Linked DNA regions of Streptomyces venezuelae. The protein of the gene in region 1 binds, or shares a complex with, the protein of each later gene. Links are inferred from orthologs where the notes say so. Each region holds a gene or a part of one and is shown on either strand. Other genes may lie near its edges.

Region 1 (14,144 bases):
ATGAGACGAAGAGCGAGCGCGAGATCCGTTCTCGCCACCGGCGCACTGCTCCTAGGCGGCCTCGCCGCCGCACCGAACGCCCAGGCCGGCGGCCCGGGCAAGGCCCCGGCCGCCGACGACCCGGCGTCGGTGCAGGTCTACCAGGCAGAAGTCACCAAGAAGCAGATACCGATCCTCGTCGAGGCCGGCCAGGACGCCCACGAACTCGCAGGACAGACACCCGAGAGCGGCACCGCCCGCGTCGAGCTGTATCTGACCGAGGGCCAGGCCAAGGACATCGAGCGCAAGGGCGTCGAGCTCAGCGAGCACCAGGTGTCGGCGGCGACGCAGAAGCGGCTCAAGGCCGCGGGGGACGGCGTCTACCGGCCGTACAGCGGAAAGGGCGGTCTCCAGGAGGAGATCGTCAAGACCGGGCAGGCGAACCCCGGCATCACCAAGGTCGTCTCCATCGGCAAGACCCTCCAGGGCAAGGACATCCTCGCCCTGAAGCTCTCCAAGAACGCCAAGAAGTCCAAGGACGGCTCCAAGCCCTCCACGCTGTACATGTCCAACCAGCACGCGCGCGAGTGGATCACCCCCGAGATGACCCGCCGCCTGATGCACCACTATCTGGACAACTACGGCAAGGACAAGCGCATCACCAAGCTCGTGAACTCCACCGAGCTGTGGTTCGTGCTCTCCGCCAACCCCGACGGCTACGACTACACGCACGCCGCCGACGGCAACCGCCAGTGGCGCAAGAACCTGCGCGACGTCGACGGCGACGGCAAGATCGCGCCGGGCGACGGCGTCGACCTGAACCGCAACTTCGCCTACAAGTGGGGCTACGACAACGAGGGCTCGTCCCCCGAGCCGTCCTCCGAGACGTACCGCGGCACGGGCGCGATGTCCGAGCCCGAGACCAAGGCGCTCGACCGCTTCCAGAAGCGCATCGGCTTCACGTACGGCATCAACTACCACTCCGCGGCCGAACTGCTCCTCTACGGAGTGGGCTGGCAGGTCGCCACGCCGACCCCGGACGACGTGCTCTACCGGGCGCTGAACGGCACCCCGGAGAAGCCCGCCGTCCCCGGCTACCACCCGCAGGTGTCCTCCGAGCTCTACACCACCAACGGCGAGGCCGACGGGCACGCGGGCAACGTCAACGGCTTCTCGATGTTCACCCCGGAGATGTCCACCTGCCAGACCGCGTCGAACGTGGACCCCAATGACGCGTGGAAGCCCGAGGACTGCGGTTCGATCTTCACCTTCCCGGACGACGAGAAGCTGATCCAGCAGGAGTTCGCCAAGAACGTCCCGTTCGCGCTCGCCGTCGCCGAGACCGCACTCCACCCCGACCAGCCGGTCTCCGTCACCGGCATCGAGGCCCCCGACTTCACCCCCGACTCCTTCACCACCTCCTACGCCCGCGGAGGCGACCAGGAAGTCGCCGTCACCGCCCGCAAGTCGGTGCGCGACAAGGAGCTCAACTACCGCGTCAACGGCGGTCGCACGCACTCCATCGACGACGGCCTCAAGGCCTGGAAGGGCGGCGAGACCTACGGCGGCGAGGACAACCTCCACTTCGACGAGTACCGCGCCGAGATCGAGGACGCGCGCGTCGGCGACAAGGTCGAGGTGTGGTTCACCGGTCGTACGAAGAAGGGCCGCACCCAGAGCGAGCACTTCACCTACACCGTCGCCGAGCGCCCCAAGGCGAACACGCTCGTCGTCGCCGAGGAGGGCGCGACGGCCACCCAGACCCAGAAGTACGTCGACGCCATCAAGGCCAACGGACGCACCGCCGCCGTCTGGGACGTGGCCAAGCAGGGCGTACCGCACCCGCTCGGCGTCCTGTCGCACTTCTCCGCGGTCGTCCACTACACCGGCGACCCCGTCCCCGGCGCGCCCACCCAACTCGCCCTGCGCGACTACCTCAACGAGGGCGGCAAGCTCATCGAGTCCGGCGAGCGCACCGGCGGCAACGTCGACCTCGGCGAAGCCCTCACCGACGACTTCGCGCAGTACTACCTGGGCGCCTACCAGCGGCTCAACGCGCCGGGGGTCACCAGCTTCAAGGGGAGCGGCGCACTCTCCGGGGTGACCACGCCGCTCGCCGCCGCCGACACCAACCCGCTCGACAAGGCAGGCCGCTTCGCCGTCACCTCCGAGACGCTGCCCGCCGATCGGTTCCCGCAGTTCAAGAGTGCCGCGGCGGGGGACTACCCCGGCCTCACCAACCCGTACGCGCCCTTCGCGGGTCAGGGCATGGCCTCGGCCGTCCACGCCGACCAGGACTGGAAGCGGCTCACCCGCACCATCGACCTGACCGGCGTCACCGCGGCCGACGCGCCCGAGCTGCGTCTCGCCCTCAACTGGAACCTGGAGCCCGGCTACGACCACGGCCTCCTGGAGGCGCACACCACCGGAGCCGACGACTGGACGACGCTGCCCGACAAGAACGGCAACTCGTCCACCGCCGTCCCCGCCGAGTGCGAGGCGGGCTTCTTCGTCAACGGTCACCCGTTCCTGCGCCACTACCTGACGGTCGGCGCGACCGCCTGCACGGCGTCCGGCACCAGCGGCGCCTGGAACAGCTTCACCGGATCGTCCGGCGGCTGGAAACCCGTCGCCTTCGACCTCAGCCCCTACGCGGGCAAGAAGATCGAGGTGGCCCTCAGCTCCGTCACCGACCCCTCCACCGGAGGTCGCGGCCTCTTCGCCGACAACGCACAAATCGTCATCAACGGCAACGCCACGGAGACCGAGGGATTCGAGACCTCGCTCGGCACCTGGAGCGTCGCGCCGCCCCCGGCCGGAAGCCCCAATATCACAGGCGACTGGGCGCGGACCGGGGAGCTCTTCCGCTCCTTCGCGGCGGTCACAGCGCGTGACAGCGTGCTCCTCGGCTTCGGCTTCGAGCACGTGCCCACAGACGCCGGGAGGGCCGCTCTTATGGGCGCCTCCCTGGCACATCTGCGCAGCTGACACTGCGTAATCGGGACCTAGGACCCGGTGGCCCGTACCCCTACTGCGGGGTACGGGCCTTTGTGCCGCCAACGGCCCCTCTCGATGTCACCTCAGAGGCTTCAGAGAGGTAGGGTCGGAGGCGGTCGGGGACATCCCATACAACTCGCCGGCGTCTAAAACCGGCGTACCAACGAGGAGATCGGTTTCGTGACGATCCGCGTAGGCATCAACGGCTTTGGCCGCATCGGTCGCAACTACTTCCGCGCGCTGCTGGAGCAGGGTGCGGACATCGAGATCGTGGCTGTCAACGACCTGGGTGACACCGCGACCACGGCGCACCTGCTGAAGTACGACACCATTCTGGGCCGCCTCAAGGCCGAGGTGTCGCACACCGAGGACACCATCACCGTCGACGGCCACACCATCAAGGTGCTGTCCGAGCGCAACCCCGCCGACATCCCGTGGGGCCAGCTGGGCGTCGACGTGGTCGTCGAGTCCACCGGTATCTTCACCAAGAAGGCCGACGCCGAGAAGCACATCGCCGGCGGCGCCAAGAAGGTCCTCATCTCGGCTCCGGCCAAGGACGAGGACATCACGATCGTGATGGGCGTCAACCAGGACAAGTACGACGCGGCCAACCACCACGTCATCTCCAACGCCTCCTGCACCACCAACTGCGTGGCGCCGATGGCGAAGGTTCTCGACGAGAACTTCGGCATCGTCAAGGGCCTGATGACCACGGTCCACGCGTACACCAACGACCAGCGCATCCTGGACTTCCCGCACTCGGACCTGCGCCGCGCCCGCGCCGCCGCCGAGAACATCATTCCGACCACGACCGGTGCCGCGAAGGCCACCGCCCTGGTCCTGCCCCAGCTCAAGGGCAAGCTCGACGGCATCGCGATGCGCGTCCCGGTCCCGACCGGCTCCGCCACCGACCTGGTCGTCGAGCTGCAGCGCGAGGTCACCAAGGACGAGGTCAACGCCGCGTTCAAGAAGGCCGCCGACGACGGCGACCTGAAGGGCATCCTCTACTACACCGAGGACCCGATCGTGTCGTCCGACATCGTCAGCGACCCGGCGTCCTGCACCTTCGACTCCTCCCTGACCATGGTCCAGGAGGGCAAGACGGTGAAGATCCTCGGCTGGTACGACAACGAGTGGGGCTACTCGAACCGCCTCGTCGACCTCACCGTCTTCGTCGGCGGTCAGCTCTAGTCACCAGAGCAGGCACCAAGATGTGAGCACAGGGTCCGGACCGCGCAACGAGGCGCGCTCCGGGCCCTGTTGCGCGTCAGCCCACCCAAGGAGTCCAGTTCATGAAGACGATCGACGAACTTCTCGCCGAAGGAGTCGACGGCAAGCGGGTCTTCGTCCGCGCCGACCTCAACGTGCCGCTCGACGGCGCCACCATCACCGACGACGGCCGCATCCGCGCCGTCCTGCCGACCGTCAAGGCCCTCGCCGACGCGGGCGCCAAGGTGGTCGTGGCCTCGCACCTGGGCCGCCCCAAGGGCGCCCCGGACCCGGCCTTCTCGCTGCTGCCCGCCGCCGAGCGGCTCGGTGAACTCCTCGGCGCGCCCGTCGCGTTCGCGCAGGACACCGTCGGCCCCGCCGCGCACGACGCGGTGAACGGCCTGCAGCCCGGCCAGGTCGCCGTCGTCGAGAACCTCCGCTTCAACGCCGGCGAGACGTCCAAGGACGACGCCGAGCGCGGCGAGTTCGCCGATCAGCTGGCCGCCCTCGCCGATGTCTACGTGGGCGACGGTTTCGGCGCCGTGCACCGCAAGCACGCGTCCGTGTACGACCTGCCGGCGAAGCTCCCGCACTACGCGGGCTACCTGATCGCCACCGAGGTCGGCGTCCTCAAGAAGCTCACCGAGGACGTGAAGCGCCCGTACACCGTCATCCTCGGCGGCGCCAAGGTCTCCGACAAGCTCGCCGTCATCGACGAGCTGCTCGGCAAGGCCGACCGGCTCCTCATCGGCGGCGGCATGGCGTACACCTTCCTCAAGGCGAAGGGGTACGAGGTCGGCATCTCCCTCCTCCAGGAGGACCAGATCCCGACCGTCACGGAGTACATGGAGCGCGCCGAGAAGAACGGCGTCGAGCTCGTCCTCCCCGTCGACGTGCTGGTCTCCACGGACTTCCCCGACCTGAAGACGAAGGCCCCGGCCGACTTCAAGACGGTCGACGCGGACGGCATCCCCTCGGACATGGAGGGCCTGGACATCGGCCCCAAGACGCGGGAGCTCTTCGCCGAGAAGATCGCCGACGCCGAGACCGTGTTCTGGAACGGTCCGGTCGGCGTCGCCGAGCACCCCGACTACGCGAACGGCACCGCCGCGGTCGCGCGGGCGCTGCTCAACTGTGACGGCTTCACCGTGGTGGGCGGCGGCGACTCCGCCGCGGCCGTCCGTAACCTGGGCTTCGACGAAAACGCATTCGGCCACATCTCGACCGGCGGCGGCGCCTCCCTCGAATACCTCGAGGGCAAGACGCTCCCCGGCCTCGCCGCACTGGAGAACTGACACCTGATGACTACGCGTACCCCGCTGATGGCGGGCAACTGGAAGATGAACCTCAACCACCTCGAGGCCATCGCCCACGTCCAGAAGCTCGCCTTCGCCCTGGCGGACAAGGACTACGAGGCCTGCGAGGTCGCCGTCCTGCCGCCCTTCACCGATCTGCGCTCCGTGCAGACCCTGGTCGACGGCGACAAGCTCAAGATCAAGTACGGCGCCCAGGACATCTCGGCGCAGGACTCCGGTGCCTACACCGGCGAGATCTCGGGCCCGATGCTGGCGAAGCTGAAGTGCACCTACGTCGCCGTGGGCCACTCCGAGCGCCGCCAGTACCACAACGAGACCGACGAGATCTGCAACGCCAAGGTGAAGGCCGCGTACAAGCACGGCCTGACCCCGATCCTCTGCGTCGGCGAGGGCCTGGACATCCGCAAGGCAGGACAGCAGGTCCAGTACACGCTGAACCAGCTCGACGGCGGCCTGAAGGACGTCCCGGCCGAGCAGGCCGAGACCATCGTCATCGCCTACGAGCCGGTCTGGGCCATCGGCACCGGCGAGGTCGCGACCCCCGAGGACGCGCAGGAGGTCTGCGGCGCGATCCGCCGCCGCCTCGCCGAGCTGTACTCGCAGGAGCTCGCCGACAAGGTCCGCATCCAGTACGGCGGCTCGGTGAAGGCGAAGAACGTCGCCGACATCATGGCGCAGCCCGACGTGGACGGCGCCCTCGTCGGCGGTGCGGCGCTGGACTCGGACGAGTTCGTCAAGATCGTTCGCTTCGGCGACCAGTGAGTATGCGCTAGCGGCGTTACGTCGTACCCTGACGGGGGTCGGAGCCAGCCTTCGGCCCCCGTCGTCGATTCAAGATCCGAGGAAGTTGGTCCAGCCGTGGTTATGGGGTTCTCGATCGCCCTGATCGTCTTCAGTGCTCTGATGATGTTGCTGGTGCTGATGCACAAGGGCAAGGGCGGCGGTCTTTCCGACATGTTCGGTGGCGGCATGCAGTCGTCCGTCGGCGGTTCCTCCGTCGCGGAGCGCAACCTCGACCGCATCACGGTCGTGGTCGGTCTGCTGTGGTTCGCGTGCATTGTCGCGCTCGGCCTTCTGATGAAGGCGAACAACTAGCGTCAGCCACTGGTCGCTTGTCCGGTGCGAGCCCGCGTGTGCGGCTTATCATGGGGCTTGCGTCCGGGGGTGGGGTGTAACTCCCAACACTGGACGCGCGTTGGGCCTTACGTAAACTGAGGCGCCCGCAGCAGCACCATCACGCAGGGAGTTACGACCGTGGCAAGTGGCAACGCGATCCGAGGAAGTCGGGTCGGGGCGGGGCCGATGGGCGAGGCCGAGCGCGGTGAGTCCGCGCCGCGACTGCGCATCTCCTTCTGGTGCTCCAACGGGCACGAGACGCAGCCGAGCTTCGCCAGCGACGCGCAGGTCCCCGATACGTGGGACTGTCCCCGCTGCGGCTTTCCGGCAGGTCAGGACCGGGACAACCCGCCGGACCCGCCGCGCACCGAGCCGTACAAGACGCACCTGGCGTATGTACGCGAGCGGCGCAGCGACGCGGACGGGGAGGCCATCCTCGCGGAAGCGCTCGCCAAACTGCGGGGCGAGATCTAGCACTTGAATACGACAAGGGAACCGGCCGGACGCCGATAAGTGTCCGGCCGGTTTCCCGTTCTTGCACCTTTCCGGCACGTGTGCGGAGAGACAGTTTCGGACATCTCATCCCGCTCCCTGATCGATTAGGTTGGAGGGTGCAGCGGGGCAATTAACGTACGCGCGTACGAGAGAAGGCTGAAGTCCGAGATGAACGCAGAAAGCCGCGCCAGGCTCGACCGGATTCCCGAGTGGACGGCGCTCACCGAGCACCGTGACCGGCTGGGGGAGGTGCAGCTGCGAGAGCTCTTCGCCGCGGATCCGGCGCGCGGCACGGCGTACACCCTCCAGGTCGGCGACCTGCACATCGACTACTCCAAGCACCTCGTCACCGACGAGACGCTGACGCTCCTGCGCGACCTCGCGGCCGCGACCGACGTCTTCGGGCTGCGGGACGCCATGTTCCGCGGCGAGAAGATCAACACCACCGAGGACCGGGCCGTCCTGCACGCGGCGCTGCGCGCGCCGCGGGACGCCGACATCGAGGTCGACGGCGAGAATGTCGTGCCCGCCGTGCACGCTGTCCTCGACAAGATGAGCGCCTTCTCGGAGAAGGTCCGCTCCGGCGAGTGGACCGGCCACACCGGCAAGCGCATCAAGAACGTCGTCAACATCGGCATCGGCGGCTCCGACCTCGGTCCCGCCATGGCGTACGAGGCGCTGCGCTCCTTCACCGACCGCGGCCTCACGGTCCGCTTCGTGTCGAACGTGGACGGCGCCGACCTGCACGAGGCCGTGCGGGACCTGGACGCCGCCGAGACGCTGTTCATCATCGCCTCGAAGACGTTCACGACCATCGAGACGATCACCAACGCCACCTCCGCGCGCGACTGGCTGCTCACCGAGCTGAAGGCCGGCCAGGACGCCGTCGCCAAGCACTTCGTGGCCCTGTCGACCAACGCCGAGAAGGTCTCCGACTTCGGCATCGACACGGACAACATGTTCGAGTTCTGGGACTGGGTCGGCGGCCGTTACTCGTACGACTCGGCGATCGGTCTCTCCCTGATGATCGCCATCGGGCCCGACCGCTTCCGCGAGATGCTCGACGGCTTCCACCTCGTCGACGAGCACTTCCGCACGGCGCCCGCCGAGTCCAACGTGCCGCTCCTCATGGGTCTGTTGGGCATCTGGTACGGCAACTTCCACGACGCGCAGTCGCACGCCGTGCTGCCGTACTCGCACTACCTCTCCAAGTTCACCGCGTACCTCCAGCAGCTGGACATGGAGTCCAACGGCAAGTACGTCGACCGGGACGGCAAGGAGGTCGACTGGCAGACGGGCCCGGTCGTCTGGGGCACGCCCGGCACCAACGGCCAGCACGCCTACTACCAACTCATCCATCAGGGAACGAAGTTGATCCCGGCGGACTTCATCGGCTTCGCCGAGCCGGTCGCCGATCTGCTGCCCGGCCTGGTCGCCCAGCACGACCTGCTCATGGCCAACTTCTTCGCGCAGACCCAGGCGCTCGCGTTCGGCAAGACGCCGGACGAGGTGCGCGCCGAGGGCGTCGCGGAGGAGCTCGTCCCGCACAAGACGTTCAAGGGCAACCACCCCACGACGACGATCCTCGCCAAGGAGCTGACCCCCTCGGTCCTCGGCCAGCTCATCGCGCTGTACGAGCACAAGGTCTTCGTGCAGGGCGCCGTGTGGAACATCGACTCCTTCGACCAGTGGGGCGTCGAGCTCGGCAAGGTCCTCGCCAAGCGCGTCGAGCCCGCGCTGACCGAGGGCGCCGAGGTGCCCGACCTGGACGGGTCGACCACGGCGCTGGTCGCCAAGTACCGCGACCTGCGGGGGCGTTGAGTCCCACGGACGCTTAATCGGATGCGGGCGGCCCGCCCGGCGGGTGACACTGCTTCGGCTCTGTCACCCGCCGGGAGGGACCCCGTCATGGACCAGTTGCACGCCGCGCTCGCCGACCCCGAGAGACTCAGGCTGTACGCGCGGATCGTCCTCGGCGACCTCCCGCGGCGCGAGGCCGACTCCGCCGTCGCCCGCAAGCACCTGGGCCGCCTCGTCGCCACCGGGCTCGTGGAGCGGCTGCCCGACGGCTCGCTGCGGGCCGACCCCGCCGTCTTCCGGCGCTCTCCCGACCCGGTCGACGCGCACGACCGTCCGACGGTCCCGCGCCGCCTCACCGGCTTCTTCGCACACGGGCGTCTGACGGCCATACCGGTGCGCCCCGTCGTGCGCCACGAACTCCTCGTCCACCTCACGGACACCCTCTTCGACGCCGACCGCACCTACAGCGAGGGCGAGATCAACGACGCGTTCCGGACCGTCCACGACGACACGGCGGCCCTGCGCAGGTACTGCGTCACCGACGGCCTCCTCGTCCGCGAACAGGACGGCTCCAGCTACCGACGCGTCCTCGTGGACGCCTGAGGGCCCCGCACCGGGATGGTGCGGGGCCCTCAGGGACGTAATGCGGTGAACCGTCAGGCGACGGCCGGCGGGTACAGCTCCGGGGGGAGCTGCGAGGCCGCCGCGGTGTCCAGGAGCCACAGGGTCCGCGAGCGGCCGTAGGCACCTGCCGCGGGGGCCTGCACCTCACCGGCGCCGGACAGGGCGATCGCCGCGGCGTTCGCCTTGTCCTCGCCCGCCGCGAGCAGCCACACCTCGCGGGCCGCCCGGATCGCCGGGAGCGTGAGCGTGACGCGGGTCGGCGGGGGCTTCGGCGCGCCGTGCACGCCGACCACCGTGCGCTCCGTCTCGCGCACCGCGGGAAGCTCCGGGAAGAGCGAGGCGACGTGCGTGTCCGGGCCGACGCCGAGCATCAGGACGTCGAACGTCGGCACCGGGCCGTGGTCCTCCGGGGTCGCGGCCGCGGTGAGCTCGGCGGCGTAGATCTCCGCCGCCGCGTCCACCTCGTACGCGCCGTCCGAGGCCGGCATCGGGTGCACCCGGGCCGGGTTGAGGGGCACCGAGTCGAGCAGTGCCTCCTTGGCCTGGGTGTAGTTGCGCTCCGGGTCGCCGTCCGGCAGGAAGCGCTCGTCGCCCCACCACAGGTCGAGACGCGACCAGTCGATCGCGTCCTTCGCGGGGGAGGCGGCCAGCGCCGCCAGCACGCCGTTGCCGTTGCGGCCGCCGGTGAGGACCACCGACGCGTGGCCGCGGGCGGCCTGCGCGTCGACGATCTTCGTGATGAGGCGGGCCGCCGCGGCCTGCGCCATCAGCTCCTTGTCGCGGTGGACGACGAGCTGCGGGGCCGCGGTCACTTCGCCGCCGCCTTCTTCGCGGCGGTCTTCTTGGCCGGGGCCTTCTTGGCGGGCGCCTTCTCCGGCTCCTCCGAAGCGGCCGCCTTGGACGCGGCCTCTTCCTTCGTGTCGTCGGACGGCTTCTCGTCGCGGAGCGACTCGGGCCGCTCCGCCGGTTCGCCCAGGCGGTCCACGCCGTACTTCAGCGCGGACGCGTAGGTGTCGTCCGGGTCGAGGCGCCGAAGCTCCTCGGCGATCAGCTCGGCCACCTCGCGGCGCTTGAGCGCCACCGCGCGGTCGGGCTGCCCCTGGATGGAGAGCGTGGCGAGCGAGCCGTCCGCGCGGTCGAGCACGATGGGACCGCAGGTGGTCTCCATGCGGACGCCGGTCAGGCCGGGGCCCGCCGACAGCGTGCGCTTCACGGGGACGTCGAGGCGGTCCGCGAGCCACATGGCGAGCAGCTCGCAGCTCGGGTTGAACTCCTCGCCCTCCACCTGCACCGAGGTGACCTTGCAGGTGACCTGGTCGAGCGCGGCGGCCAGCATGGAGCGCCACGGCGTGATGCGGGTCCAGGCCAGGTCGGTGTCGCCGGGGTGGTAGGCCTCGGCGCGCGCGGTCAGCTCGTGGATCGGCTGTTCGGCCGCGTACGTGTCCGTGACGCGGCGCTGGGCCAGGGCGCCCAGCGGGTCCTTGGCGGGGTCCAGCGGGGCGTTCACCGGCCACCAGGCGACCACCGGCGCGTCGGGGAGCAGCAGCGGCAGGACGACGGACTGGGCGTGGTTGATGCCCTCTCCGTAGAGCCGCAGGATCACCGTCTCGCCGGTGCCCGCGTCCGCGCCGACCCGGACCTCGGCGTCGAGGCGCGAGGTGGTGCGGTCGCGGGGCGAGCGGGCGGCGCGCTTGATGACCACGAGGGTGCGCGAGGGGTGCTCGCGGGAGGCCTCGCTGGCCGCCTTCAGGGAGTCGTAGGCGTTCTCCTCGTCGGTGACGATGACGAGGGTGAGCACCATGCCGACGGCCGGCGTGCCGATCGCGCGGCGGCCCTGCACGAGCGCCTTGTTGATCTTGCTGGACGTGGTGTCCGTGAGGTCGATCTTCATGGCCGGCGCCAGCTCCGTCCGTCTCGTGCGAGCATTTCGTCCGCTTCGGTCGGGCCCCAGGTGCCGGCCGGGTACTGCGCGGGCTTGCCGTGCTTGTCCCAGTACTCCTCGATCGGGTCGAGGATGTTCCAGGACAGCTCGACCTCCTCCGTGCGCGGGAAGAGGTTGGCGTCGCCGAGCAGGACGTCGAGGATCAGACGCTCGTACGCCTCCGGGCTGGACTCGGTGAAGGACTCGCCGTACGCGAAGTCCATCGAGACGTCCCGGATCTCCATGGAGGTGCCGGGCACCTTCGAGCCGAACCGCACCGTGATGCCCTCGTCGGGCTGGACGCGGATGACGATCGCGTTCTGCCCGAGCTCCTCGGTGGCGGTGTGGTCGAAGGGGGAGTGCGGGGCGCGCTGGAAGACGACCGCGATCTCGGTGACGCGCCGGCCGAGGCGCTTGCCGGTGCGCAGGTAGAAGGGGACGCCCGCCCAACGGCGGTTGTCCACCTGCAGCTTGATGGCCGCGTAGGTGTCGGTCTTCGACTTGGGGTCGATGCCGTCTTCCTGGAGGTAGCCGACGGCCTTCTCGCCGCCCTGCCAGCCCGCGGCGTACTGCCCGCGCACGGTGTCCTTGCCGAGGTCCTTCGGCAGCCGGACGGCGCCGAGCACCTTCGCCTTCTCGGCGACGAGCGCGTCGGCGTCGAAGGAGGCGGGCTCCTCCATCGCGGTCAGCGCCATCAGCTGGAGCAGGTGGTTCTGGATGACGTCACGGGCGGCGCCGATGCCGTCGTAGTAGCCGGCGCGGCCGCCGATGCCGATGTCCTCGGCCATGGTGATCTGCACGTGGTCCACGTACGACCGGTTCCAGATCGGCTCGAACATCTGGTTGGCGAAGCGGAGCGCCAGGATGTTCTGGACGGTCTCCTTGCCGAGGTAGTGGTCGATCCGGAACACCTGGTCCGGGGCGAACACCTCGTGCACGATCGCGTTGAGGTCCTGGGCCGACGCCAGGTCGTGGCCGAACGGCTTCTCGATGACGGCGCGCCGCCAGGAGCCCTCGGGGGCGTCCGCGAGCTCGTGCTTCTTGAGCTGCTGGACGACCTGGGGGAAGAACTTCGGGGGCACGGAGAGGTAGAAGGCGAAGTTGCCGCCCGTGCCCTGCGCCTTGTCCAGCTCCTGGATGGTGGACTTCAGCTGCTCGAAGGCGTCGTCGTCGTCGAAGTTGCCCTGGACGAAGCGCATGCCCTGGATGAGCTGCTGCCAGACCTCCTCGCGGAAGGGCGTGCGCGCGTGCTGCTTGACGGCGTCGTGCACCTCCTGCGCGAAGTCCTCGTCCTGCCATTCACGGCGGGCGAAGCCGATGAGGGCGAAGCCCGGCGGCAGCAGACCCCGGTTCGCGAGGTCATAGACAGCAGGCATCAACTTTTTACGGGACAAATCGCCCGTGACACCGAAGATGACCAGGCCCGACGGCCCCGCGATACGCGGGAGCCGTCGGTCTGCGGCGTCACGCAGCGGATTGCTGCTTGACAAAGTGGGTCAGCCCTTCGCGGGAGCGAGGCGCTTGAGCTCGGCCTCGGTGGACTTGAGCAGGTCGGTCCAGGACGCCTCGAACTTCTCGACGCCTTCGTCCTCAAGGAGCTGCACGACTTCGTCGTAGCCGATGCCGAGCTTCTCCACCGCGGCGATCTCGGCGCGCGCCTGGTCGTACGTGCCCGCGATGGTGTTGCCCGTGATCGACCCGTGGTCGGCCGTGGCCTCCAGGGTCGCCTCCGGCATCGTGTTCACCGTGTTGGGCGCGACGAGGTCGTCGACGTACAGGGTGTCCTTGTACGCCGGGTCCTTCACGCCGGTCGAGGCCCACAGCGGACGCTGCTTGTTGGCCTGCGCCTTGTCCAGGGCGGCCCAGCGGTCCGAGGAGAAGACCTCCTCGTACGCCTCGTAGGCGAGACGGGCGTTGGCCAGCGCGGCCTTGCCCTTGAGGGACTTGGCCTCGTCCGTGCCGATGCCGTCCAGACGCTTGTCGATCTCGGTGTCCACGCGGGACACGAAGAAGGACGCCACCGAGTGGATCTTCGAGAGGTCCAGGCCGCGCTCCTTGGCCTTCTCCAGGCCGGCGAGGAAGGCGTCCATGACCGCGCGGTAGCGCTCCAGCGAGAAGATCAGCGTCACGTTGACGCTGATGCCGAGGCCGATGACCTCGGTGATCGCGGGCAGGCCCGCCTTCGTCGCGGGGATCTTGATGAGCGTGTTCGGCCGGTCCACCAGCCACGCCAGCTGCTTGGCCTCGGCGACCGTCGACCTGGTGTTGTGGGCGAGCCGCGGGTCGACCTCGATCGACACCCGGCCGTCCTGACCGCCGGTCGCGTCGAAGACCGGGCGCAGGATGTCGGCGGCGTCACGGACGTCCGCCGTCGTGATCATCCGGATGGCCTCTTCGACGGTGACCCCGCGGGCGGCGAGGTCCGAGAGCTGCTGGTCGTAACCGTCGCCCTGCGAGATCGCCTTCTGGAAGATCGAGGGGTTGGTCGTGACGCCCACGACGTGCTGCTGGTCGATCAGCTCGGCGAGGTTACCGGACGTGATCCGCTTGCGCGACAGGTCGTCCAGCCAGATCGCGACGCCTTCTTCTGAAAGGCGCTTGAGTGCGTCTGTCATGGAATTACATCTCCTACTTGGTCGTATATGGGCGTCAGCGCTTGGCGGCGGCGATCGATTCCCGGGCCGCCT
Region 2 (14,026 bases), 3.0 Mb from region 1 along the record:
GATGGCGCCCGCGTCGATGGAGATGATGTCGCCGTCCTTCAGGACGGTCTTGTCGTCCGGGATGCCGTGCACGACGACCTCGTTGACCGAGGTGCAGATCGTGGCGGGGAATCCGCCGTACCCGAGGAAGTTCGACTTCGCGCCGTGCTCGGCGATCACCTTGCGGGCGACCTCGTCCAGATCCTTCGTGGTGGCGCCGGGCACCGCGGCCTCACGGGTCGCGGCGTGAATCGCGGCGACGACAAGGCCCGCCTCACGCATCTTCGCGATCTGCTCGGGGGTCTTGATCTGCACCATGAGGTTCCGCTCTCCGTCTTCCGTCCGACAACCGACGTATACAACACTACGGCCGCGGTCCCCCGAGGGGCACCGCGGCCGGAAACAGCGTACTGAACTACTTGTCGCCCTTGAGCGCGTCCATCGCGCGCGCGGTGACCTCGTCCACCTTGCCGAGCGCCGAGATCGTCACGACCAGACCCTGGGTCCGGTAGTAGTCGATGATCGGCTCGGTCTGCGTGTGGTAGACCTCGAGGCGCTTGCGGACCGTGTCCTCACTGTCGTCCTCGCGCTGGTAGAGCTCGCCGCCGCAGACGTCGCAGACGCCCTCGACCTTCGGCTTGCTGTACGTCACGTGGAAGACGTGGCTGGAGTCCTTGCGGCAGATCCGCCGGCCCGCGATCCGCTTGACGACCTCGTCCTCCGGGACCTCCAGGTCCAGGACGGCGTCGAGCTTCACGTCGTCGGCCTTGAGCGCCACGTCCAGCGCCTCCGCCTGCGACACGTTGCGCGGGAACCCGTCGAGCAGGAAGCCGTTCTCGGCGTCCGACTGCGCCATGCGGTCCTTCGCCATGCCGATGGTCACCTCGTCGGGGACGAGGTTTCCGGCGTCCATGTACGCCTTCGCCTGCTTGCCCAGGTCCGTGCCCTGGCTGATGTTGGCACGGAAGAGGTCGCCCGTGGAGATGTGCGGGATCGACAGGTTCTTGGCGAGGAACGCGGCCTGCGTTCCCTTGCCCGCACCGGGCGGCCCGACGAGGACGATTCGCATCAGCGGAGGAACCCTTCGTAATTGCGCTGCTGGAGCTGGCTCTCGATCTGCTTCACGGTTTCCAGACCCACACCCACGATGATGAGGATGCTCGTCCCGCCGAACGGGAAGTTCTGGTTCGCCTGGAAGCCCACCAACGCCATCGTCGGCACAAGAGCGATCAGACCCAAATACAGCGAACCCGGCCAGGTGATCCGGTTGAGTACGTAACTCAGGTACTCAGCGGTCGGACGGCCAGCCCGGATGCCCGGGATGAAGCCACCATACTTCTTCATGTTGTCGGCGACTTCCTCGGGGTTGAAGGAGATCGCGACGTAGAAGAAGGCGAAGAAGACGATCAGGATGAAGTACGTGGCGATGTAAATCGGGTGGTCACCCTTGGTCAGGTTCGCCTCGATCCACGTCTTCCATCCCGAGTTGCCGCCCGCGAACTGAGCCACGAGGGCCGGAATGTAAAGCAGTGACGAGGCGAAGATCACAGGGATGATGCCCGCCTGGTTGACCTTCAGCGGAATGTACGTCGACGTACCGCCGTAGGACCGGCGACCGATCATTCGCTTCGCGTACTGGACCGGAATGCGGCGCTGCGCCTGCTCGACGAAGACCACCAGACCGACCATCACGAGACCGACCGCGATGACGGTGCCGAACTCGATCCAGCCGCCCGCCAGGTCACCCTGCTGCTTGATGGCCCACAGGGCGCTCGGGAAGGTCGCGGCGATCGAGATGAACATCAGGATCGACATGCCGTTGCCGATGCCGCGGTCGGTGATGAGCTCGCCGAGCCACATGACACAGGCCGTACCTGCGGTCATCGTGATGACCATCGTGACGGTGACGAAGATCGACTGGTCGGGCACGATCTCGCTGGCCACGGGGCAGCCCTGGAAGAGGGTGCCGGTGCGGGCGGTGGCGACGAGGCCGGTGCCCTGGAGGATCGCGAGCGCGATGGTCAGATAGCGCGTGTACTGCGTGATCTTCGCGGTGCCGGCCTGGCCCTCCTTCTTGAGGGCCTCGAGTCGCGGGATCACCACGGTCAGCAGCTGCAGAATGATGCTCGCCGTGATGTACGGCATGATGCCGAGCGCGAAGATCGTGATCTGCAGCAGCGCGCCACCGCTGAACATGTTGACGAGACCGAACAGGCCCTGGTTCGCATTGGCGTTGTCGATGCAGGTCTGGACGTTCCGGTAGTCGACACCGGGAATCGGCACATGCGTACCCACCCGGTAGATCACGATGATGCCGAGTGTGAAGAGCAGCTTCTTGCGCAGGTCGGGCGTCTTGAACGCCCGGGCGAACGCGGTGAGCACGGTGCCTCCTGCGACCCCCGCGCGCGTGCGCCAGAGGTGGTGGTCTGAGGTTCGACGAATACGTATCAGTCAAGAAAACCGTGCGGACAGACCGCACGGAGCTTAGACAGTGCACGCCACCTTACCGGCGACCGTGCCCCCCTAGGAACGACCAACCGGGGATGCCCCTTTTGTGGGGCATCCCCGGCTGGGAATCGCTCATGTCATCGACACGTCTGGATGAATCAGACGAGCTCGGTGACGGTACCGCCGGCGGCGGTGATCTTCTCCTTGGCGGAGCCGGAGACGGCGTCGACCGTCACCTGCAGCGCCACGGTGACCTCACCCTGGCCGAGCACCTTGACGAGGCTGTTCTTGCGAACGGCACCCTTGGCGACGAGACCCTCGACGGTGACCTCGCCACCCTCCGGGTACAGCGCGCTCAGCTTGTCGAGGTTCACGACCTGGAACTCGGTCTTGAACGGGTTCTTGAAGCCCTTGAGCTTCGGGAGACGCATGTGGAGGGGCATCTGGCCACCCTCGAAGCGCTCCGGAACCTGGTAACGGGCCTTGGTGCCCTTGGTACCACGACCAGCGGTCTTACCCTTGGACGCCTCACCACGACCCACACGGGTCTTGGCGGTCTTGGCGCCCGGGGCGGGCCGGAGGTTGTGGACCTTCAGCGGGTTCTGCTCCGCCATGTCAGTCGACCTCCTCAACCGTCACGAGGTGGCGGACGGTGTGCACCATTCCGCGGAACTCGGGGCGGTCCTCCTTGACGACCTGCGTGTTGATGCCCTTGAGACCAAGGGAACGCAGGGTGTCGCGGTGGTTCTGCTTGCTGCCGATGTACGACTTCGTCTGCGTGATCTTGAGCTGTGCCATTACGCACCCGCTCCCGCACGCGCACGAAGCAGAGCCGCGGGGGCGACGTCCTCGAGGGGCAGACCACGGCGAGCCGCGATCTCCTCGGGACGCTGCAGGCCCTTGAGGGCCGCCACGGTCGCGTGCACGATGTTGATCGCGTTGTCGGAGCCCAGGGACTTCGACAGGATGTCGTGCACGCCGGCGCACTCGAGCACGGCACGCACCGGGCCACCGGCGATAACACCGGTACCGGGGGAAGCAGGCTTGAGCAGGACGACGCCCGCGGCCTTCTCGCCCTGGATCGGGTGCGGGATGGTGCCCTGGATACGGGGGACCTTGAAGAAGTGCTTCTTGGCCTCCTCAACACCCTTGGCGATGGCGGCCGGCACCTCCTTGGCCTTGCCGTAACCGACACCCACGGTGCCGTCACCGTCGCCCACTACGACGAGCGCAGTGAAGCTGAAGCGACGACCACCCTTCACAACCTTGGCGACGCGGTTGATCGCGACAACGCGCTCAACGTACGCGGTCTTCTCGGCGGCGGCGTTGCCACCGTCGCGACCCTTCCGGTCCCGCCGCTCGCCGCCACCGGCACCGCCACCGCGGCGCTGGGGTCCAGCCATTGGAATTACCTCTCTCTGTTTCCGCTAGCTACGGAACCGACTCAGAACTTGAGTCCGGCTTCGCGGGCGGCGTCCGCCAGGGCGGCGATGCGCCCGGCGTACTGGTTACCACCACGGTCGAACACGACAGTCTCGACACCGGCGGCCTTGGCGCGCTCGGCGACCAGGGCGCCGACCGACTTGGCGGCCGCGGACTTGTCGCCCTCGGCGCCGCGGATCGTGGTGTCCAGGGTCGACGCCGACGCAAGGGTGTGACCCTTGATGTCGTCGATGACCTGGGCCACGATGTGGCGGTTCGAGCGCGTCACGACCAGGCGAGGACGCTCAGCCGTACCCGAGATGTGCTTACGGATGCGGATGTGACGACGCTTGATGGCAGCACGCTTGTAAGCGTCGCCCTTAGCAATCTTGACACCGTATGCCATGGCTTACTTACCCGCCTTTCCGACCTTGCGGCGGATGACTTCGCCTTCGTACTTGACGCCCTTGGCCTTGTACGGGTCGGGCTTGCGCAGCTTGCGGATGTTGGCCGCAACCTCGCCGACCTTCTGCTTGTCGATGCCCTCGACCGAGAACTTGGTCGCCGATTCGACCTTGAAGGAGATGCCCTCGGGCGCCTCGATCAGGATCGGGTGGCTGTAGCCGAGCGAGAACTCCAGGTTGGAGCCCTTCGCCAGGACGCGGTAACCGACACCGCTGATTTCGAGCTTCTTCACGTAACCCTGGGTCACGCCGGTGATCATGTTCGCCACCAGCGTGCGGGACAGGCCGTGGAGGGCCTTGTTCTGACGCTCGTCGTTCGGGCGGGTGACGTTCAGGACGCCGTCCTCACCCTTAGCGATCTCGATCGGCGCGACGATGGTGTGGCTCAGGGCACCCTTGGGGCCCTTGACCGCGACCGTCTGGCCGTCGATGGTGACGTCCACGCCGGCGGGAACCGTGATGGGGAGCTTGCCAATACGCGACATTAGCTATTCCTCCGTTCCCGACTACCAGACGTAGGCGAGGACTTCCCCACCTACGCCCTTCTTGCCTGCCTGCTGGCCGGTCAGGAGACCGTGCGACGTGGAGATGATCGCCACGCCGAGGCCGCCGAGGACCTTCGGCAGGTTGGTGGACTTCGCGTAAACCCGGAGACCGGGCTTGGAGATCCGCTTGATGCCCGCAATGGAGCGCTCACGGTTCGGGCCGAACTTCAGCTCGAGAACGAGGTTCTTGCCGACCTCGGCGTCCTCGACCTTCCAGCCCGTGATGAAGCCCTCCTGCTGGAGGATCTCCGCGATGTGAGACTTGATCTTGCTGTGCGGCATCGCCACGGTGTCGTGGTACGCCGAGTTCGCGTTACGCAGACGAGTCAGCATGTCCGCGATCGGATCAGTCATGGTCATGAATTGGCCTTCGGCCTCTCTCGCCGGGGTTTCCTATCTGCGCCATCCCTCTCCCCACTCAGAGGCGGGACGGGTGCGGCGCGGGGACCTACGGCGTAGTAAGTCGGTCAGGGCGGCAGACGCCCAACCCTCCTAGCCTAAGCCATCTGGAGGAGGGCGGCTGCCAGCCCTTTACTTACCGAGAGATCCAGGAGTCCCAAAAACCTTCGAAAAGGTGGGGACTACCAGGAGCTCTTGGTCACGCCCGGCAGCTCGCCACGGTGAGCCATCTCACGAAGGCACACGCGGCAGAGGCCGAACTTGCGGTAGACGGAGTGCGGACGGCCGCAGCGCTGGCAGCGGGTGTACGCACGCACACCGAACTTGGGCTTACGAGCAGCCTTGGCAATCAGAGCCTTCTTCGCCATCTCGCTTACGCCTCCTTGAACGGGAAGCCGAGGTGACGAAGGAGCGCACGGCCCTCAGCGTCGTTGGTCGCCGTGGTCACCACGGTGATGTCCATACCCCGGACGCGGTCGATCTTGTCCTGGTCGATCTCGTGGAACATGACCTGCTCCGTGAGACCGAAGGTGTAGTTGCCACGGCCGTCGAACTGCTTGGGGGACAGACCACGGAAGTCGCGGATGCGCGGCAGCGCGAGCGACAGGGTGCGGTCCAGGAACTCCCACATGCGGTCGCCACGGAGCGTGACGTGGCAGCCGATCGGCTGGCCCTCGCGCAGCTTGAACTGCGCGATGGACTTCCGGGCCTTCGTCACGGCCGGCTTCTGACCGGTGATCGTGGTGAGGTCGCGGATGGCGCCGTCGATCAGCTTCGAGTCACGGGCGGCGTCGCCGACACCCATGTTGACCACGATCTTGACCAGGCCGGGGATCTGCATGACGTTCTCGTACGAGAACTCCTCACGCAGCTTGCCCGTGATCTCCTCGCGGTACTTCGTCTTGAGACGCGGAGTGGTGGTGGTCGTCATCAGATGTCCTCACCCGTCCGCTTGGCAACGCGGATCTTGTTGCCCTCGTCGTCGAAGCGGTAACCGACGCGCGTGACGACCTTGTTGCCGTCCTTCTCCACGACCAGCTGGACGTTGGAGACGTGGACGGGGGCCTCGGTGGTCACGATGCCGCCGGCCTGCGAGCCGCTGGCGGTCGGGCCGGCCTTCGTGTGCTTCTTGACCCGGTTGACACCCTCGACCAGGACGCGCTCGTCGCGCGGGTAAGCGGCAATGACCTTGCCCTGCTTGCCCTTGTCCTTACCGGTGATGACCTGGACCAGGTCGCCCTTCTTGATCTTCATGCTTACAGCACCTCCGGCGCGAGCGAGATGATCTTCATGAACTTCTTCTCGCGCAGCTCACGGCCGACGGGGCCGAAGATACGGGTGCCGCGAGGGTCGCCGTCGTTCTTCAGAATGACGGCGGCGTTCTCGTCGAAGCGGATGTACGAGCCGTCCGGACGGCGGCGCTCCTTGACGGTGCGAACGATGACCGCCTTGACGACGTCACCCTTCTTCACGTTGCCACCGGGGATCGCGTCCTTCACGGTGGCGACGATGACGTCACCGATGCCCGCGTAGCGGCGACCCGAGCCACCGAGAACACGGATGGTGAGAATTTCCTTCGCACCCGTGTTGTCGGCGACGCGCAGTCGCGACTCCTGCTGGATCACGTCTATCTCCTGTTTGTCTGCCGGTTCCCCCGGGGCAGTTCAGCGAACTGCCCCGGGAGCCTGGCGGAACGAACTCCGAGGGGGGTGCCCCTCGGAGAATTACTTGGCCTTCTCGAGGATCTCGACGATGCGCCAGCGCTTGGTGGCGGACAGCGGACGCGTCTCCATCAGGAGGACGCGGTCGCCGACGCCGGCAGCGTTCTGCTCGTCGTGCGCCTTGAGCTTGTTCGTACGGCGGATGACCTTGCCGTACAGCGCGTGCGTCACGCGGTCCTCGACAGCGACGACGACGGTCTTGTCCATCTTGTCGCTGACGACCAGACCCTGACGGGTCTTGCGGAAGCCGCGCGCGGCCTTCGTCTCTTCAGTCACGTTGCTCTCGCTCATCAGGCGCTCTCCACCGTCTCGATGCCCAGCTCGCGCTCACGCATGAGGGTGTAGATCCGCGCGATGTCCTTACGGACGGCCTTGAGCCGGCCGTGGTTCTCGAGCTGGCCCGTCGCCGCCTGGAAGCGGAGGTTGAACAGCTCTTCCTTGGCCTCGCGAAGCTTGTTGACAAGCTCCTCGTTGCCCAGCTCGCGCAGCTCGGACGCCTTGGTACCGGCCGACATCACGACTCACCTGCCTCGCGCCGGACGATGCGGCACTTCATCGGAAGCTTGTGAGCAGCGCGGGTGAGCGCCTCACGAGCAATCTTCTCGTTCGGGTACGACAGCTCGAACATCACGCGTCCGGGCTTGACGTTGGCGATCCACCACTCCGGAGAACCCTTACCGGAACCCATGCGGGTCTCGGCAGGCTTCTTGGTGAGGGGGCGGTCCGGGTAGATGTTGATCCAGACCTTGCCACCGCGCTTGATGTGACGCGTCATGGCGATACGAGCGGCCTCGATCTGACGGTTCGTCACGTACGCCGGGGTCAGCGCCTGGATGCCGTACTCGCCGAACGCAACCTGCGTGCCACCCTTGGACATACCGCTGCGCTTCGGGTGGTGCTGCTTGCGGTGCTTGACCCTACGGGGGATCAGCATTTCGGTCAGGCCTCCGTTCCGGTGCTCTCAGCAGCCGGAGCAGCGGCGGGCGCCTCGGCCTTGGGGGCCTCGGCGGCCGGAGCCGACTGCTGCGGCTTGCGACCGCGGCCGCCACGCTCGCCACCACGGCCACCGCGGGCCGGGCGGTCGTTGCCACCACGGGCCGGGCGGTTGCCGGCGCGGGCAGCGGCGTTCTCGGCGCGGACCTCGGCGATGTTCTTGACGTCGCCCTTGTAGATCCAGACCTTCACACCGATGCGGCCGAAGGTCGTCTTGGCCTCGAAGAAGCCGTAGTCCACGTTGGCGCGGAGCGTGTGCAGGGGCACACGGCCCTCGCGGTAGAACTCCGAGCGCGACATCTCGGCGCCACCGAGGCGGCCACCACACTGGATCTTGATGCCCTTGGCGCCCGCCTTCATCGCCGACTGCATGCTCTTACGCATGGCGCGACGGAAGGAGACGCGGGAGGACAGCTGCTCCGCGACGGCCTGGGCCACGAGCTGAGCGTCGACCTCGGGGTTCTTGACCTCGAGGATGTTCAGCTGGACCTGCTTGCCCGTGAGCTTCTCGAGGTCACCGCGGATGCGGTCGGCCTCGGCGCCACGACGGCCGATGACGATGCCGGGACGAGCGGTGTGGATGTCCACACGCACGCGGTCACGGGTGCGCTCGATCTCAACCTTCGAGATGCCGGCGCGCTCCATGCCGGACGTCATCATCCGACGGATGGCGACGTCTTCCTTGACGTAGTCCTTGTACAGCTTGTCGGCATACCAACGCGACTTGAAGTCGGTCGTGACACCGAGCCGGAACCCGTGCGGGTTTACCTTCTGGCCCATTACCGGGTTCCTTCCTTGCTGCTGACGACCACGGTGATGTGGCTGGTCCGCTTACGGATCCGGTAGGCACGGCCCTGAGCACGCGGACGGAACCGCTTCAGGGTCGGGCCCTCATCCACGTACGCCTCGCTGATGACCAGCGAAGAGGCGTCGGTGTGGTCGTAGTTGTGCGCGGCGTTGGCAATGGCGCTGTCCAGCACCTTGCCGACCGGCACGCTCGCGGCCTGCGGGGCGAAACGCAGGACCGCCTGAGCCTCCGTGGCATCCATGCCACGGATGAGGTCCACCACGCGGCGGGCCTTCATGGGCGTGACGCGGATGTACCGCGCCTGGGCCCTGGCTTCCATGGTTGTCCCTTCGGTGTTAGTCATAGTCGTTCCACCCCGCACTAGCGGCGCTTCGACTTCCGGTCGTCCTTGACGTGGCCGCGGAAGGTGCGAGTCGGCGAGAACTCGCCGAGCTTGTGGCCGACCATCGACTCGGTGACGAACACCGGGATGTGGGTCTTGCCGTTGTGCACCGCGATCGTGTGACCCAGCATGCTGGGAATGATCATCGAGCGACGGGACCAGGTCTTGATGACGTTCTTGGAACCGGCTTCGTTCTGAGCGTCCACCTTCTTTACGAGGTGGTCGTCGACGAAGGGCCCCTTCTTGAGACTGCGCGGCATCTAAACCCGCTCCTAGCGCTTCTTGTTCGACTTGCGGCGACGGACGATGTACTTGTTGCTCGCCTTGTTGCGATCACGAGTACGACCCTCCTTCTTGCCCCACGGCGAGACCGGGTGACGACCACCGGAAGTCTTGCCTTCACCACCACCGTGCGGGTGGTCGACCGGGTTCATCACGACACCACGCACGGTCGGGCGGACGCCCTTCCAGCGCATACGGCCGGCCTTGCCCCAGTTGATGTTCGACTGCTCGGCGTTGCCGACCTCGCCGATGGTGGCGCGGCAGCGGACGTCGACCAGGCGGATCTCACCGGACGGCATGCGAAGGTGCGCCATGGCGCCTTCCTTCGCGAGCAGCTGCACGGAGGCACCCGCGGAGCGGGCGAACTTCGCGCCGCCGCCGGGCCGCAGCTCGATGGCGTGGATCGTCGTACCCACGGGGATGTTGCGCAGCGCCATGTTGTTGCCGGGCTTGATGTCGGCACCGGGGCCGCTCTCAATCCGGTCACCCTGCTGCGTGCCGCGCGGGGCGAGGATGTAGCGCTTCTCGCCGTCCGCGTAGTGCAGCAGCGCGATGCGCGCCGTGCGGTTGGGGTCGTACTCGATGTGCGCGACCTTGGCCGGCACGCCGTCCTTGTCGTGGCGACGGAAGTCGATCACGCGGTAGGCGCGCTTGTGGCCACCACCCTGGTGGCGAACGGTCACACGACCGGAATTGTTACGGCCGCCCTTGCTGTGCAGCGGGCGAACCAGCGACTTCTCCGGCGTGGACCGCGTTACCTCGACGAAGTCGGCTACGGAGGAGCCACGACGGCCCGGCGTAGTCGGCTTGTACTTGCGGATTCCCATTTCTCAGTCCTCGTCCGATATTCGGACCAGGGCGCTCCGTTAGGAGGCCTGGCCGAAGATGTCGATACGGTCGCCCTCAGCAAGGGTCACGATGGCGCGCTTGGTGTCGGCACGCTTGCCGAACCCGGTGCGCGTACGCTTCCGCTTGCCCTGACGGTTGATCGTGTTGACGCCGGTGACCTTGACCGAGAAGACCGCCTCGACGGCCTGCTTGATCTGGGTCTTGTTGGCGCCCGGAGCCACGATGAACGTGTACTTGCCCTCGTCGAGCAGCGCGTACGACTTCTCGGAGACGACCGGCTTGACGAGGACGTCGCGCGGGTCCGAGAAGGACTTGCTCAGCGGGGTGGGCTCAACGGCGATCTTGCCCTCGGTCGCGATGCGCTTCGCCTTGGCGACGCGCGCGGCCTTGGCGGCCTTCGCGGCCTTGGACGCGATGCTCTGGTGACGGATGGCCATCAGGCTTCGCTCCCTTCGGTGTCAGTGGCCTTCGGGCCGGACACGAAGGACTCGAACGCGGCCTTGGTGAAGACCACGTCGTCCGAGACGAGCACGTCGTACGTGTTCAGCTGGCCCGGCTCCAGGATGTGGACCTGGGGCAGGTTGCGGGCGGAGAGCAGCGAAGTCTCGTCCGCGCGGTCGATGACCAGGAGCACGTTCTTGCGCTCGCTGACCTTGCCGAGCAGCGTCTTCGCGGCCTTCGTGGAGATGTCGCCCTCGACCACGTTGGTGACAACGTGGATGCGGGAGTTGCGCGCCCGGTCGGTGAGGGCGTGACGCAGAGCGGCAGCCTTCATCTTCTTGGGCGTGCGCTGCGAGTAGTCACGCGGCACGGGGCCGTGGACGACGCCACCGCCGGCGAACTGCGGCGCACGGGTCGAACCCTGGCGCGCGCGGCCGGTGCCCTTCTGGCGGTAAGGCTTCTTGCCACCACCACGGACTTCGCCGCGGGTCTTGGTCTTGTGCGTGCCCTGACGGGCCGCGGCCAGCTGCGCGACGACGACCTGGTGGATCAGCGGGATGCTGATCTTCTCGACGTCGAAGATCTCCGCGGGGAGCTCGACCGTCCCGGTCTTGTCGCCTGCCGGCGAAAGGATGTCAATGGTGCTCATGGGTTACCTCAGGCCCCCTTGGCCGCAGTACGGACCAGGACGAGGCCGCCGTTCGGACCAGGAACCGCGCCCTTGATGAGCAGCAGACCCTTCTCCGCGTCAACGGCGTGGACGGTCAGGTTCTGGGTGGTGACCCGCTCGCTGCCCATGCGACCGGCCATGCGCTGGCCCTTGAACACACGGCCGGGCGTGGCGCAGCCACCGATGGAACCGGGCTTGCGGTGCACGCGGTGGGCACCGTGGGAGGCCTTGCCACCGGCGAAGTTGTGACGCTTCATCACACCGGCGAAGCCCTTGCCCTTGCTCTTGCCGGTGACGTCGACCTTGATACCGGCCTCGAACGTCTCGGCAGTCAGCTCCTGGCCGAGGGTGTACTCGCTGGCACCAGCGGTACGGATCTCGACGAGGTGGCGACGGGGGGTCACGTCGGCCTTGGCGAAGTGGCCCTTGAGGGGCTTGTTCACCTTGCGCGGGTCGATCTCGCCGAAGGCGATCTGGACCGACTCGTAGCCGTCGCTGTCATTCGTACGGACCTGGGTAACGACGCAGGGTCCGGCCTTGACCACGGTCACCGGGACGACACGGTTGTTCTCGTCCCAGACCTGGGTCATGCCGAGCTTCTCGCCCAGGATGCCCTTGATCTGCTTGGTCATCTTCTTCGCGCCCTTCAGAGCTTGATCTCGATGTCAACGCCGGCCGGAAGGTCCAGGCGCATCAGCGAGTCAACGGTCTTGGGGGTCGGGTCGAGGATGTCGATCAGGCGCTTGTGCGTGCGCATCTCGAAGTGCTCGCGAGAGTCCTTGTACTTGTGCGGCGACTTGATGACGCAGTACACGTTCTTCTCAGTGGGCAGCGGCACCGGGCCCGCGACCGACGCACCAGTGCGGGTCACCGTCTCGACGATCTTCTTCGCCGAGGAGTCGATGACCTCGTGGTCGTAGGCCTTGAGCCGGATGCGGATCTTCTGTCCCGCCATGGCTACTTAGTAGTCCTTCGTCTCGAACGCTCTGGCCCCCGGAAGGTCCTTTTTTCTACTTCCTCCGACCCACGCGGTCGGGCGTGTCGCAGTCCCGCTCACACAGTTCTCCCGAAGGAGTTCCCTGCTAGGGGCTGCGGCCCTGAACGACCGCGGGTCCGGGGGAAGAAACCCACCGGGCGCCTGGTTGAGCCACCGCACCGCACTTCCCGGAAGATTCCCGTACGTCCGCCAAAGCGCTGCCGTTCGGATCCTCGCGGACCCTGGGGCAGATAAGGCGACGAGTACTGTGGGACTCGCTTCCGGTCCTCCCGGCGGGAGGCGCGCAGCATCGGCACTCAACCGAGCAACCAGGACAGTCTGCCATACGGGGCACGTGTGGTGCCAATCGAGCCGAAGAGAGTACCCCCTGGGTGACGGAGATCAAACCCGGGGCGGGTGCGGCGCGCCGGTGATCCATTCGGCAGGGTGGGCCGCGTGAGCGCTGCAACCACCCCCGGCCCCGCTTCCTCCCACGGAAGTAAATCAACCCGCGCTTCGCGGAGGACCCGGCCTTCTCGCACGTGAGCGGCCCCGCCGAGTACGCGGACGGGGCGACCCGCCCCGTCCGGTACGTGGCCGTCGCGGACGACGGCGGCACCGTCACCACGTACGTGTGGGCGTGCGACGAGGACGACGCGGCGGGCTGGATCGTACGCGCGGACGCCGGAACCGCGGCGCGGAACGACACCCGGTGGATGACGCGGCTGCGCCGCGCGAAGGCCGCCGGCCTGGCCCCCGAGACGGCTCTGACCACCCTGCTCCGGGAGCCCTCCGCCCTCCCCGGCTCGCTCTCCACCGCCCCGAGCCTGAAGGCCCTGTACGACCTGGCGGACCAGCCCTACCGACGCTCCGTGTGGAGGTCGTCCCGCGCGGCCCTCCTGGGCCTGGCGATCGGCGACGTGATGGGCCGCCCCCTCTCCGCCCTCCCGCAGCAGGTCCACCACGTGTGCCGTCAGGTCGCTCGCCGCCAAGGCCGTGGGGTGGGCGTGCGTGAGGGCTGCCTGTAGTTGGGCGATTCCCGAGCGTTGATCGGGGGTCAGGTACGGGGCCACGCCCACCGTCGCCGCTCGTACCACCGCCGCGCACCGCTGCGAACCGGCCCACCTGCTGGCGGAGCTGCGTCTGCACGTATCGACGTCCCGGTCCACGTACTACACGGACTGGCTGGGCGATCTGGCACCCCGGGCCGAGCGGGCGGCGTTCATCGCGGCGGGCTGGGACGAGTGCGCGGCGACGCCGGACGCGGTGGAGGCGGCGCTGGGGACCGGCGCGGAGCCCGGAGCCGCGGGGTGGGTGCGGCGTGGACGGCGGAGCGGGTGCTGGGCGCCGCGCTGTACGCCTTCCTGGCCTCGGAGGCCCACCCTCGCCACGCCCTGCGCCGGGCATCCCACACATCGGGCGCGTCGGCGGCGACGGCGGCTCTCGCGGGAGCGTTCGCGGGGGCGCACCGGGGCCCCTCGGGGTGGCCTCCGGAGTGGGTGGAGGCCGTGAAGTACGGGGAGCGGCTCTCCAGGCCTTGGGCAGCCGGTGGGACCGCGCCTGACCTGCCCGGCCCGGACAGGCGAAAGAGCCCGTACGACCGAAGTCGTACGGGCTCTTCCGTTACTGCCACTGCGATGCGCTCAG

Evidence for each region.
Region 2: the proteins of secG (region 1) and secY are in contact, whole or in part, in a crystal structure (PDB 5AWW), measured with the Thermus thermophilus proteins. The link is inferred for Streptomyces venezuelae from one-to-one orthologs. Residues at the interface, in WP_223903268.1 of Thermus thermophilus: Tyr5, Ile9, Tyr12, Leu13, Ala16, Leu19, Val20, Val23, Leu24, Gln26, Glu27, Pro28, Gln30, Gly31, Ala32, Asp34, Leu35, Met36, Gly37, Gly38, Ser39, Ala40, Asp41, Leu42, Phe43, Ala45, Arg46, Val48, Tyr53, Thr56; in WP_096411648.1 of Thermus thermophilus: Leu14, Gln16, Arg17, Phe20, Ile34, Pro35, Pro37, Ile72, Arg108, Arg109, Asn112, Gln113, Arg116, Ile117, Ile120, Pro145, Gly146, Trp147, Phe152, Phe155, Val156, Val159, Thr160, Val162, Ala163, Gly164, Ala166, Leu167, Trp170, Glu173.

Annotation. Positions count from the first base shown.
Region 1 is NZ_CP029192.1:6,775,020-6,789,163, forward strand. What follows is about bases 5,040-7,980. They hold secG (preprotein translocase subunit SecG), read left to right. Parts: upstream 5,040-6,365; coding sequence 6,366-6,596; downstream 6,597-7,980. Other genes in these bases: DEJ48_RS29805 (phosphoglycerate kinase), read left to right, coding at 5,040-5,480; tpiA (triose-phosphate isomerase), read left to right, coding at 5,487-6,263; DEJ48_RS29820 (RNA polymerase-binding protein RbpA), read left to right, coding at 6,756-7,091; pgi (glucose-6-phosphate isomerase), read left to right, coding at 7,281-7,980. Outside these bases: DEJ48_RS29795 (M14 family metallopeptidase), read left to right, coding at 1-2,967; gap (type I glyceraldehyde-3-phosphate dehydrogenase), read left to right, coding at 3,157-4,167; more of DEJ48_RS29805, read left to right, coding at 4,269-5,039; more of pgi, read left to right, coding at 7,981-8,933; DEJ48_RS29830 (DUF2087 domain-containing protein), read left to right, coding at 9,021-9,515; pgl (6-phosphogluconolactonase), read right to left, coding at 9,569-10,348; glucose-6-phosphate dehydrogenase assembly protein OpcA, read right to left, coding at 10,345-11,427; zwf (glucose-6-phosphate dehydrogenase), read right to left, coding at 11,424-12,947; tal (transaldolase), read right to left, coding at 12,954-14,072; tkt (transketolase), read right to left, coding at 14,107-14,144. UniProt on the Bacillus subtilis protein: Involved in protein export. Participates in an early event of protein translocation.
Region 2 is NZ_CP029192.1:3,730,199-3,744,224, forward strand. Bases 205-3,027 are described here. They hold secY (preprotein translocase subunit SecY), read right to left. Parts: upstream 2,362-3,027; coding sequence 1,048-2,361; downstream 205-1,047. Other genes in these bases: map (type I methionyl aminopeptidase), read right to left, coding at 205-297; DEJ48_RS15765 (adenylate kinase), read right to left, coding at 395-1,048; rplO (50S ribosomal protein L15), read right to left, coding at 2,586-3,027. Outside these bases: more of map, read right to left, coding at 1-204; more of rplO, read right to left, coding at 3,028-3,041; rpmD (50S ribosomal protein L30), read right to left, coding at 3,043-3,225; rpsE (30S ribosomal protein S5), read right to left, coding at 3,225-3,830; rplR (50S ribosomal protein L18), read right to left, coding at 3,872-4,255; rplF (50S ribosomal protein L6), read right to left, coding at 4,259-4,798; rpsH (30S ribosomal protein S8), read right to left, coding at 4,820-5,218; DEJ48_RS15810 (type Z 30S ribosomal protein S14), read right to left, coding at 5,440-5,625; rplE (50S ribosomal protein L5), read right to left, coding at 5,631-6,188; rplX (50S ribosomal protein L24), read right to left, coding at 6,188-6,511; rplN (50S ribosomal protein L14), read right to left, coding at 6,514-6,882; rpsQ (30S ribosomal protein S17), read right to left, coding at 6,982-7,269; rpmC (50S ribosomal protein L29), read right to left, coding at 7,269-7,493; rplP (50S ribosomal protein L16), read right to left, coding at 7,493-7,912; rpsC (30S ribosomal protein S3), read right to left, coding at 7,918-8,751; rplV (50S ribosomal protein L22), read right to left, coding at 8,751-9,098; and 6 more genes. UniProt on the Bacillus subtilis protein: The central subunit of the protein translocation channel SecYEG. Consists of two halves formed by TMs 1-5 and 6-10.